DNA from 3 places in the Exiguobacterium sp. s130 genome. Region 1 is predicted to be linked to each of the others. Evidence: riboswitches for the same ligand, from Rfam matches in the RefSeq annotation. Region 1 holds a riboswitch; each other region holds the start of a gene.
The links. A riboswitch is a leader RNA that binds a small molecule or an ion and turns the genes downstream of it on or off. The one in region 1 is predicted to bind S-adenosylmethionine.
Positions count from the first base shown of each region.

Region 2: another riboswitch for S-adenosylmethionine. It lies ahead of HZS85_RS11160 (2,3-diketo-5-methylthiopentyl-1-phosphate enolase); the one in region 1 lies ahead of HZS85_RS00405 (alpha/beta hydrolase).
Region 3: another riboswitch for S-adenosylmethionine. It lies ahead of msrA (peptide-methionine (S)-S-oxide reductase MsrA); the one in region 1 lies ahead of HZS85_RS00405 (alpha/beta hydrolase).

Region 1 covers NZ_JACSNI010000001.1:69,798-73,896, reverse strand. The annotation lists gene HZS85_RS00415 (methionine ABC transporter permease) at 1-307, opposite strand, end outside; gene HZS85_RS00410 (methionine ABC transporter ATP-binding protein) at 297-1,325, opposite strand; SAM riboswitch class I at 1,412-1,515, opposite strand; SAM riboswitch class I at 1,765-1,866, shown strand; gene HZS85_RS00405 (alpha/beta hydrolase) at 1,934-2,692, shown strand; gene HZS85_RS00400 (thymidine kinase) at 2,774-3,388, opposite strand; gene HZS85_RS00395 (DedA family protein) at 3,572-4,099, shown strand, end outside.
Region 2 covers NZ_JACSNI010000004.1:27,190-31,288, forward strand. The annotation lists gene mtnA (S-methyl-5-thioribose-1-phosphate isomerase) at 1-502, opposite strand, end outside; gene mtnK (S-methyl-5-thioribose kinase) at 499-1,665, opposite strand; SAM riboswitch class I at 1,744-1,847, opposite strand; SAM riboswitch class I at 2,053-2,154, shown strand; gene HZS85_RS11160 (2,3-diketo-5-methylthiopentyl-1-phosphate enolase) at 2,225-3,415, shown strand; gene HZS85_RS11165 (2-hydroxy-3-keto-5-methylthiopentenyl-1-phosphate phosphatase) at 3,412-4,071, shown strand; gene HZS85_RS11170 (methylthioribulose 1-phosphate dehydratase) at 4,068-4,099, shown strand, end outside.
Region 3 covers NZ_JACSNI010000004.1:48,200-52,298, forward strand. The annotation lists gene HZS85_RS11265 (C40 family peptidase) at 1-25, shown strand, start outside; gene HZS85_RS11270 (putative quinol monooxygenase) at 81-374, opposite strand; gene HZS85_RS11275 (M20 metallopeptidase family protein) at 452-1,630, shown strand; SAM riboswitch class I at 1,693-1,796, shown strand; gene msrA (peptide-methionine (S)-S-oxide reductase MsrA) at 1,891-2,421, shown strand; gene HZS85_RS11285 (DMT family transporter) at 2,498-2,980, opposite strand; gene HZS85_RS11290 (Crp/Fnr family transcriptional regulator) at 2,993-3,661, opposite strand; gene HZS85_RS11295 (DMT family transporter) at 3,677-4,099, opposite strand, start outside.

The DNA.
Region 1 (4,099 bases):
TGTACGGTGCAGCGTAAAAGACGAGCGGAACGATTGCGGCTTCTGTTCCGATCGATGTCTGAACGATCAAGCGCGTCAACGGGATGATCGCAACAAGTAAGATGATGAACGGAATCGAGCGGAAAATATTGACGATACTGTTGAAGAACGTGAACAACGGAACATTTTCAAGTAACGCTCCTTTTCGCGTGACGACAAGCAGGATACCGAGTGGTAAGCCGATCAAGGTCGAGAACAAGAGCGAAACGGATACCATCGTCATCGTCTGCAAGAATGCTGTCCAGATATCACTGTAGTTAACTAGCATCAGCGAGCACCTCCTCAACGGTTACCTGCGCCTGATCGATGTAGTGTAACGCTCGTTTCACTTCTGTCGTCTCACCGATCAACTCGACGAGTAGTGTGCCGAACGGCGTCTCCTGCAACTCCGTGATGCTACCGTGCAGGATGTTGACATCGACGTCGAAGCGTTTTGCGACTTGCGATAAGAGTGGTTGTCCGGTGTGATGTCCAAGGAAGTGAATCTTATAGATTGGATTCGCATTCCGGGACTCGATCAACTGACGAATCGACGCTGGAATCTCGTCATGCATGACGGAGCGAACGAAATTTTTCGCTGTCTCAGTCTGCGGGTTTGAAAAGACATCAAAGACCGTTCCTGACTCGATCAACTTTCCAGCTTCAATGACGGCGACCCGGTCGCAAATCTCCCGGATGACGCCCATCTCGTGGGTGATCAAGAGAATCGTGATCCCGTACTCGGCATTGATCCGTTTTAATAACTGAAGAATATGATGTGTCGTTTGGGGATCAAGTGCTGACGTCGCTTCGTCACATAAAAGGACGGAAGGTTGCGTCGCGAGTGCCCGGGCGATACCAACGCGCTGTTTCTGCCCACCCGATAATTGATCCGGATAATGATCTGCTTTGTCCGCGAGATCGACGAATTCGAGTAACTCCGTCACCCGGCGGCGAATTTCGTCTTTCTTGACGCCTGCGAGAACGAGTGGTTTCGCGACATTCGTAAAGACCGTGTTCGCATTCAACAGATTGAAGTGCTGAAAGATCATCCCGATCCGTTGTTTTGCTTGGCGTAACTTTTTCGGAGACAGTTGCGTTAAATCTTCCCCATCGACCGTCACCGTTCCTGACGTCGGTCGTTCTAACAGATTGACGCAGCGGAGCAGTGAACTTTTTCCGGCACCGCTAAAACCGATGACCCCAAAGATTTCACCTTTTTCGATCGTCAGGTCGACACCGTCGAGCGCTGCAATCGTCTGATCTTTCGTGACGTACGTTTTTTTGACTTGATGAAATGCAATCATTCCGTTTTCCCCCTTCATTCAACAAAAAAGGTCCCTTCTTGAGAAACAAGAAGAGACCTGGATCCGCACAGTGGCAGAATCCACTCCACTCATCTCTCAGACATCTGTCTGATGGAATTGGCACAGTGCTCATAATGAGTCTGTTGCCGAGGTTTCGTAGGGCCAGTCCCTCCACCTCTCTGGATAAGTATTGCGGTATGAAATTCGTATGTGTGTTGTTGTGTTGTTGCTTATGTCGTAAAACTAATTTTTACATTACGGGTCGAACCTTTAAAAGTCAACCAACTTTTCAAAAATAATCCATTTGGCGCATATCGATGGATGAACAAGTTATGAGTTAGCTTACTGAACGGATCATGATTCGTCAAGAACGATTTGACAAGTCATTTTCGGTCGTGCTACCATCGTTTCAATGATTAATCCGACAATTCCAATATGATATTTATCAAGAGTGAACGAGAGACCTGGCTCTATGACTTCACGGCAACCTGCAATCTGTAAGGTGCTCCGACCAGCAAAGCGCGGCTTTGGATGATACGGTGAAAAACTCGTGGGCGTCCAAGCAGTGACGTCGACGAGTTTTTTTCATGAATGGAGGAAAAATAGTAATGATGAACTATCCTGTATTGACTGGTGCTGAAGCATTTTATCTTCAAGGTGGACCGATCGGCATTCTAATCTGTCATGGTTTTAACGCCACTCCGCAGAGTGTCCGGGACGTCGGTGAGGCATTTGCTGCCGAAGGTTTTACCGTCTATGCCCCGCGCTTACGTGGACATGGAACGAACGTCCGCGAGTTTGAACAATCGACTGCTCGATGTTGGAAGCAAAGCCTGCAAGACGGCTATGAACGTTTACAAGAAACATGCGATCAAGTCTTCGTCATCGGTCAATCGATGGGTGCGACGCTTGCGTTGTCGCTCGCTGCTGACGGCATTCCGTTTGCCGGCATCATTACGATCAATGCCGCACTCTCCGTTCCATCCTATGAAGCACTTTCGTTCGAGGACGGTCCACAGTATTTACCGGAAGGGGCACCGGACATTAAGCGAGCAGCCTTCGAAATCATTTATGACCTCGTTCCGAGCCGTTGTGCGTTCGAACTCGTCCGTCTAATGGATGAGACAAAAGGACGCCTCGGATCCATTCTCCTGCCGACATTGATTCTCTACTCGGCGACCGATCACGTCGTTCCGCCGTCGAGCTCGGATTATCTGCACCAGCACATCGGGACGAATGATAAACGAATCTACTGTCTCCTTAACTCGTACCACGTCGCGACCCTCGATCATGATCAGGATTTGATCGTGCGTGAGACGATTCGTTTCATCGAACGCTCGAGTCGTTTCTCACAGGAAACGGGATAAAAAAAAACAGCTATTCGTCTTCACTTAGAAGCGAACAGCTGTTACATCAAAGGACGACCATCATCGGTTCGTCTTTTTTGTTTATCCTTTTTGGTGTTGCATCGTTTGGAGCGGCTTCGGCTTTCCTGGCACTTCATGGCAGTGGCGGCACCGTGGCTCATACGATTCTGAAGCGCCGACTAAAATGATCGGATCATCATAGTTCGCTGGTTTTCCATCAATCAAACGTTGTGTCCGGGAAGCCGGATCGCCACATGAGAGACAGATCGCCTGAAGTTTCGTCACAAATTCTGCGCGCGCCAGTAATTCCGGCATCTTACCAAATGGCTCTGCCCGGAAATCCTGATCGAGTCCTGCACAAATGACGCGTTTTCCGTCTTGCGCAAGTGCTTCGATGACTTGAACGATCTCATCATCAAAGAATTGAACTTCATCAATTCCGACAATTTGTGTTTCTTCCGCTACTGCTGCATAGAGATCACGACTCGTCGCCATTGGAATCGCCACGACGGAATTTCCGATGTGAGAGACGACATGCTCTTCATGGTACCGGTCGTCGATTGCCGGCTTGAATACTTGAACGGGCAGTTTGCCGTACTGTGCCCGTCTGACACGACGAATCAACTCTTCCGATTTCCCGGAAAACATACTACCACAAATTACTTCGATCCAGCCGTACTGATTTATTACATGCATCATCGTCCGACACCGTCCTCTAAAAATAGTCACTTTAACGAGTATAGCTCGAAACGGTATTGAGAAAAAGGGTTGACTTCCGGAAATCAAAATTCATTTTTTCTTTACCTAGAATTTTTGTCCTTTCATTCCAACCTTCATCCATTTCCTGTACACTAAAGAAGAAGATTCTCGCGAAAGAAGGTGTCCCCGATTCATCATCTCTTACATGACATTCTGCACCAATATGGCGCCCTTGGTCTTTCCGTCCTTCTCGCAGGTGGTATCGTGGGATTGCCGGTTCCTGATGAGACCTTGCTCGTCCTGTCCGGTTTTTGGATGCATCAAGGCAATCTACCGCTGTTCGGTACGATTCTTGCCGCTTACGCTGGCAGTTGCATTGGAATGACGATTAGCTACGTGCTGGGCTTAAAACTCGGCATGCCCCTGTTGCATCGCGTCGGACCAAAGATGCGCATCTCAGAAAAACACATTCTCTCCGCTGAAGCCGGATTTCGTCGTTACGGCAAATCGGTCTTGATCATCGGTTACTACATACCTGGTCTTCGCCAACTCTCTGCCTTTTTTGCAGGTGTTTCAAAAATGCCGTTTCGCATTTTTGCGAGTTACGCGTATACAGGTGCTTTGATTTGGGTCAGTGTGTTCTTGGGCGCCGGCTACTTTGTTGGTCGTCATATCTCGTTCCATAAAGTCGTCGACTACATCTTGGCA
Region 2 (4,099 bases), on a different contig from region 1:
TTCCATAAGCAGCGGTCGCAATCGATCCAGCATTACAGATCGTTAGGATCCGGTTGCCTGACTGGAACAATTCCAGTGCATGAATCCCGATTTGACGTGACGTCTGCGCATCCTGGTCGTATAAGGCAATCGTTCGCTGCTCGAGCCGTTCGCGGATCTCTTCTACCGACGTCCCGTCTTGAATGATTGGATTCAATTGATCAAGGACATTTCGTAAGTTAACAGCCGTCGGTCGTGTCGCGAGTAACGTCGCTGATGTCTCAAGCAAGGCTTGCTTATAGATCGACAGTTCTGCTTCAAACCGGTACGCCTCTTGAACGAGTACGAATCCGCCAAATAAACTGATAGCAGGCGCCCCTCGGACGCGCAGTTGTTTAATCGCTTCGACCGCTTGTGCAAGATCGGTAATGACTTCATAGTGTTCTTCCTGCGGTAGACGTGTCTGATCGAGAATCGTCAAGACACGATCTTCATAACGAATACTTTGAACGAATGTACTCATCGGCTAAGTTCCTCCGTTACGTCGAAGTTTCGCAAATCATCAAATGTCCGACATTCGGTCCGACGTTTGATTAACGCCGATCCTAAACGTAAAGCATGTTGTTTTCGTTCTAGTCGTTCCGTCATAGAACTAATCGTTTCTAAATCAGCGACCGGTGCGAGTCCGATCGTCCGACGAATCAGTTCGCAACCGGCAAAGCCGAGTGCATCCTGCAGAATCGTGCTCAGTACATCGTCGACGAGTCCCGATGTCCGGAATGGTTCGACGGCTTCGCGTTCCCATAAGGCACGGAACGTCGAAGCGAACGTCAGCCAGAACGTATCGATGTCGCGAATCCGGGCATCACGAAGTGCTGAATAATCCGGGTATGCTGCAAAGAATAAGTGGGCGATGAACTGTCCGACATCAAATCCGAATGGACCATAAAAGGCGAATTCTGGATCGATGACTTTCGTTTCCGTTGCCGAAGCAAAGATGCTTCCTGTATGTAGATCGCCGTGTAACAACGCATCTCCTTTCGTGATGAAAAGCGCTTCGAGTTTTGCGACTTCGCGTTTCAACTCATCGTCCGCCCATAGACGTGCCACCTCTTCTTCAAGCCCGGCTTCAATCTCGTTCGTCTCCGCGTCATGAAACGGATCCGTGAAGATTAATTTTTCCGTGATGTCGCACATGTCTGGATTGTAGTACGTTCGGGCGACACGTTTCTTTTCAACCGGACCAAGCGCAAAGTCCGATGTATGGAATAACGTCCGAGCGAGATAAGAACCGATATGTTCCGCAAGCAACGGATACTGTTCACCTGCGAGTAAACCACTTCGAACGATCGTCAGATGTGAAAGATCTTCCATGACCGTATATGCCTCTTCATGACTAGCATGAAAAACACGTGGCACGAACGGTACGGCATGCCGTGCGAATTCACGGAGTGCGGATTGCTCGATCCACGCTCGTTCGAGCGATAACGGCCAGCTCTCCCCGACGACCTTCGCATATGGTAATGCTTGTTTTAAAATCAAGCGATGTTCGCCTTCTCGAATCCGAAAGACGAGGTTGAGGTTCCCGTCGCCAATCTCTTCTGCTTCGACGGCTCCATCGCCGATCAGTCCTAATGTCCGAACACAATCAATCGCGTCCTGTTCTGTGAATGCTTTATATGTCATCTCAGTTTCCCCCTATGTGATACACGAAAAAGCGCCTCTTTTCGTCATCGAAAAGAGGCGCAGAAAAGTCACTGCGTCCTCTTATCTCTCAGACGAAACGTCTGTTGGATGTAGCACCGTGCCCAGTGGTCGGTTGCTGCGGCGTCATCGGGCCAATTCCCTCTGCCAACTCGCGATAAGAGTCGTATGTAGTTGTCGTGTGTGATATTGATTTGAATCTTACGCAATCGACTTCCTCGCTGTCAAATCGAAATCAAGCAGAAACGGATATCATTTTTAAGTCATCTATAGAAAGAGTATTTTCAAAAAAATAAATTTTCTAAAAATAGTTTGACAAGTGGCGATTCTCATGTAAAAATTGCAATTAGATTTCACAATTTCATCCAATTCTTATCAAGAGCAGACGGAGGGACAAGCCCTACGATGTCGCAGCAACCGACCTTTTGGCACGGTGCTAATTCTTGCAGCTACTAAGCTGACAGATAAGAGTCCACGTTCGAATCATTCATGGTCTCTTGTCGCTGACGAGAGACCATTTTTTTGTTGAAGGAGGAAAGACATGGCTTATATCACTGCTACTTATCAATTGACTGCCCGTGATCGACTCGAGCAGCGCGCTGAACAACTCGCGCTTGGTCTGACAGTCGGTTCTTGGACGGAACTGAATCATCTCGAACAACAACAACTTGCCTCGTTCAAAGGGGAAGTCGTACATACCGAAGAGCGCGATGGCAAAGGATATATCACGATTCGTTACCCGGAACATAACGTATCGCGCGACTTTTCTGCGATTCTGACGACCGTCTTCGGGAAACTCTCACTCGACGGTGAAATCAAATTAACGGAATTGCTACTACCCGATACATTTACGTCGGACTTTCCAGGTGCAAAGTTCGGGATCGAAGGGGTCCGTTCCTTGATCGGTGTCGAAGATCGCCCACTATTAATGAGCATCTTCAAAGGAGTCATCGGACGCGATTTATCGTTCCTTCGTGATCAACTCGAAGGACAACTCGCTGGTGGGATCGATCTCGTCAAAGACGATGAGATCCTATACGACAATCCATTGACACCAACGATTGACCGGGCACGGATCGGACGTGAGGTCATCGATGCTCACTTCCAACGGACCGGTAAACGTGCGTTATATGCGATCACACTCAGCGGTCCTGTCTTTACGCTCAAGGATCAAGCCAAGCGATTGATTGATGCTGGAGCGACTGCTTTCTTGCTGAATACCTTCACATACGGACTCGACGTCTTACGCGAACTGGCAAGTGATCCGGAAATCAACGTTCCGATTTTCAATCATCCGGCATATAGCGGTGCGTTGATCGCTAGCCCGAATCACGGAGTCGCAGCTCCTGTCTTACTCGGCACATTACCGCGCGCTGCTGGAGCAGACTTGACGCTATTCCCGTCTCCTTACGGCAATGTCGCTTTGCCAAAGGATGTCGCCCGTGGTATCGCGGTCGAAGCGACCCGTCTCGGTCAGACGAAATCAATCTTCCCGGTTGCTTCAGCCGGTATTCATCCTGGACTCGTCGCTCAACTCGTACGAGACTTCGGGATCGATTCCGTCATCAACGCCGGCGGCGGCGTACATGGTCATCCGCAAGGTGCTGCGGCTGGTGTCATTGCTTTCCGTCAGGCACTCGATGCGGCACTCGCAAATGAATCCCTATCGACGGCAGCATCGCGTCATGAAGAATTACGAATTGCCCTCGACGCTTGGGGGATCAAGTCATGACCGTACGGATTCTTTGTGACTTCGACGGGACGGTGACGACACAGGATAACATCATCGCACTCATGCAGGCATTTGCGCCAGCGAGTGACTTCGAACCGTTAAAACGCGGTGTACTCGACCGGACGTTATCGATTCAGAGTGGTGTCGGGCAAATGTTCGCACTTCTGCCGTCTGACGGAAAAACAGCCTATCTTGACTTTTTGTTGGAGCGTGCAGTCATTCGCGACGGATTTTCGGAGTTACTGCAGTACAGTCGTCGTCAAGGCATCGATTTTTCGATCGTCAGCGGTGGAATGGACTTTTTCGTCGAACCAATCTTAGCGCCATTCCTCGACCAAGAACAGATTTACTGTAACGTCGCTGATTTTAGTGGTCCATTCGTCCATATCGATTGGCCAAACGCCTGCGATACCCATTGCACGAACGGGTGCGGCTGTTGTAAAACGTCCGTTGCCCGGACACTACGTAAAGACGGTGACGTCATCATCGTCATCGGCGACTCGGTGACGGACTTCGAACTCGCAAAACAAGCGGATCGTGTCTATGCCCGTGATTATCTGATCACGTTGTGTGAAGAGAACGATATCGCCTATACACCGTTTGAGACGTTCCACGATATCGTTCATGATTTAACACGAGCGGAGGTGACAACATGACATTCATGCGACGGTATGAAGAGCTACG
Region 3 (4,099 bases), on a different contig from region 1:
TTTCCTCGGCTTTAAATCGATGTAATAAAAAAGACGAATCCGTCGGTTTCGACGGGTTCGTCTCTTCTTATCGCAACACGTCAGAAAGTCATCTCGACGTATTTCGCCACTTGTCGGTCCATCAAGTATAATTCGATCTGTTCACGATAGGCTTTATAGTGGTCGGATGCGATATGCGCTTCAAGCGCTTCTTCGTCCCGATACACTTCATACAGCATGAATTGATGCTCATCCTCGATCGATTGGTGCAAGGAATAACGTAAGCATCCTTCTTCTTTTTGTGAAGCATGATAAACCGTTTGTAAAATCGGGAAGACTTGATCCGCAAGTCCAGCTTTGATGGTAAGTACAGCATTAACGACGATTTCTCCCATGTTACATTATCCCCTTTCGTGATTACCTGTATCTGTACCCATTTTCACAAAAAGACACACGTTAAAGGAGCTAGAACATGCAAACTCAACTTTTTGAAGCACTCGAACAATTCGAACCGACGATGATCGCATTACGCCGTGATTTCCACCGCCATCCGGAACTATCCTTCCAGGAAGTCCGCACACCAGAACGGATTGCCGCCTTTTACGCAGAACAAAGCATTCCTCATCAAACAGCCGTCGGAGGTCGTGGTGTCGTCGCGACGATCGAAGGCAAACAGCCTGGTCCGACGATTGCTGTCCGTGCCGATTTTGATGCTTTACCGCTTCAGGAAGAGACGACGCTTGCCTTCCGGTCGATCCATCCCGGGGTCATGCATGCTTGTGGACACGATGGTCATACGGCGATGGTGATGGCACTCGCTGCTACGCTCTATCCGTTACGTAATCAATTGCAAGGAACGATTCGGATCATCCACCAGCATGGCGAAGAGGTCTTTCCCGGTGGAGCAATCCAAATGATCGAAGCCGGCGTCCTCGAAGGGGTCGATGCAATTTTCGCGACACATCTCGAAAATGATTTACCGGTTGGCACGATTGGGTTTCGGAAAGGACATACATTATGTGCAATCGACGAATTCGAAATCATCGTTCATGGTCAAGGTGGACATGCGCAAGCACCGCACAAAACAAAAGATGCGCTCGTCGCTGGAGCGCAGCTCGTCTGTAACTTACAGCATCTCGTCAGTCGACGGGTCGATCCGTTCGAGCCGGCAGTTCTTGCAATCGGATCCTTCCATGCGGGAACGGCGCCGAACATCGTTACGGGTGAAGCACGCATCGTCGGCGAAATTCGGACGTTCAATGAGACACTGCGGCATCAGCTCCGGCAAGAAGTCGATCTTGTCGCCAAAACGACATGTGCCGGCATTGGGGCCACCTATTCAATCGACTTCACGACTGGTTACCCGGCGCTCTGGAATCATCCGGACGAGACAAAACTTGTTCAGGAAGCCGCTTCTTTCTTACCGGAAGCATCCGTCCGGGCACTCACACCAATGATGGCTGCGGATGACTTCGCGCATTATCTAACACATGTCCCGGGAAGTTATTTCTTTACTGGCTCCGGATATACGGACGGTCGCGTCAACTACCCACAGCATCATCCGCAGTACGAAATTAACGAACAGGCGTTGTTGATTGGTGCGAAGACACTCGGAGCGACGGTTTTACGTGCCTTGAAACCTAAGGATTGACTTTATTTCTGTGTGAATGGTATCATCACAACAATGATAACGAATGACATCAACTTCATATACCCTTATCAAGAGTGGACCGAGAGATCTGGATCGATGACGTCCCAGCAACCTGCGCATAGCAAGGTGCTACGACCAGCAAAGCGAAAGCTTTGGTTGATAAAAAGCGGCGACTCCTTTTGCAACCAAGCGAAGGAGTCGTTTTCGTTTTCTCGCTGTCAGACATACAATGGGGATTTCCCACGGAGAGGAAGAGACAGATGGAAAAAGCAACATTTGCAGGTGGATGTTTTTGGTGCATGGTGACACCGTTTGAAGAATTACCAGGAATCGAGGGAATCGTATCAGGTTACATGGGCGGACACGTCGACAATCCGACATACGAGCAAGTCAAAACAGGAACGACGGGACATCTCGAAGTCGTCCAAATCACGTTTGATCCGAGCCTGTTCCCGTACGAGCGTCTGCTCGAACTCTACTGGCCACAAACGGATCCGACGGATGCAGAAGGTCAATTCCAAGATCGCGGCACGCAGTACGCACCAGCGATCTTCTATCATACGGATGCACAGCACGAAGCAGCGATCGCTTCCCGTGACGCCCTTGCTGCAAGCAATCGTTTCAAACAACCGATCGTGACGCGGATTGATGCCGCTTCTGAATTTTATCCGGCGGAAGAGTACCATCAAGACTTCCATAAGAAAAATCCAGAACACTATAAAAAAGATCGTGCTGCTTCTGGTCGCGATGCTTTCATCGAGCAGGAATGGAAAGATACGACGACGGTCTAATTCAAAAAATGCATATAAAAAACAGGTCAGTAAACATTTGTTTGCTGACCTGTTCCATTGTTATGAAAAAAATAAGTCATGAAACACGTTCTACTTGATCCTTCGCCCTCTCTTCCGGCGCGACGACTTGATACCGCTTCAAAACGAAGATCCCACATACCATGACGGCGAGACCGACGAGCTGACCGAACGATAAATCAATTTGTGGTAAACCGAACCAGCCGAACGTATCAACAGCAAGAGCAAAGCTTAACTGCGAAATCAGAACGACAGAGATCGCGATGGACGGACCAAGCAACTGAATCCCACGCATGACACAAAAAACGACGCCGACACCGACAAGTCCACCAAACCAATAGAGTGGCGATACGTTTTGGATCTGTCCGATTGTTCCACCACGAAACAGAACATACGTGACACTTGCTCCGATGAAACCGACGAAGAAGACCAGCGTCGTTGTCGCCCAAGCACCGAACGCGTCACTCATCCGAGCATTCAATACCGTCTGTAAACTGATTAACATCCCTGCCAACACGGCACACACGATTCCTATTACCATGTTCGTTCCTCCTTACTCATAGCTGTTGCCGTTCGCCTTCTCGCGAATCCGCTCCAAATCGACGATGATGATTTTCCCGCGTCGTCGAACGAGAATCTCCTCTTCACATAATTTCGTGATGATCCGGTTGAGATGGCGATAACTCGTTCCAAGCCAGTCAGCGACGTCATGCAGGTTCGACGTCCGCATCTCCTGATAAAACAAACTGTCACTAGCTTCGGACGCAATCGATAATAAGTAGCCTGCAAATCGCTCCTCGACCGTATAGAGTACGTGGTGCGACGCTGATTTCGAATCGGCATACCACTTCGCTGTAATTGTTCTTAGTAAAAATTGCAGAAAGACGTTCGTTGTATTGTGCTCGCGTAAAATCGTATACGGCACGCTCAACACATCGACATCGGTCACTGCTTCGACCGTATTCAGCACTTCCCGTTCGTTGATGAATTCAGCGTCACCAATCACTGTCAGTGGTGTTTTGAATCGTAAAATCCGTTGTTTTCCTTCTGACGAAGCAGCAGAAATCTTGACCTTGCCTGCGACGATGAAGTACATCCGGTCGATTGTCGCACCGGTCGTACAGAGGAGTTCTCCTTTTCGGAAGGTTTCTTCACGCAACCAAGCGCGCGTCTCTTCCGTTAAAATCGTATCTAGTCCATACTGTTGGATGACGGTTTCCATGTTCGTTCCCTCCCTTTAGGCAAGTGAGAAAATCGCAACTCCTGCAAGCATGAGACCCACACCAACCCACTGACCACGATTTCCTTGTTTTTTTAAGACACCGAACCATCCTTTTAAATCAATCAGAAAGGCACAAAAAATCTGCGCGACGAGTAACAAACACATCGCCCATGTCATGCCGAGTTTTTGGATCGCTGTCAGTTCCGTTACGACGACTAGCACGCCAATCAAACCACCGCTCGCATAAATCCACGGTAACTGACGGAATCCGCCGATTTTCCGATCTCGTACGAAGCTATAAATGACTAAACAACCCATCAGACCAACAAAGTGGACGATCAATACGGATAACCACGGTCCGACGCCTGTCGCAAGGCGCGCATTGAATATGCCTTGCAGGGCGATGAACAGACCGCTCATCAAAGCAAACACGACTCC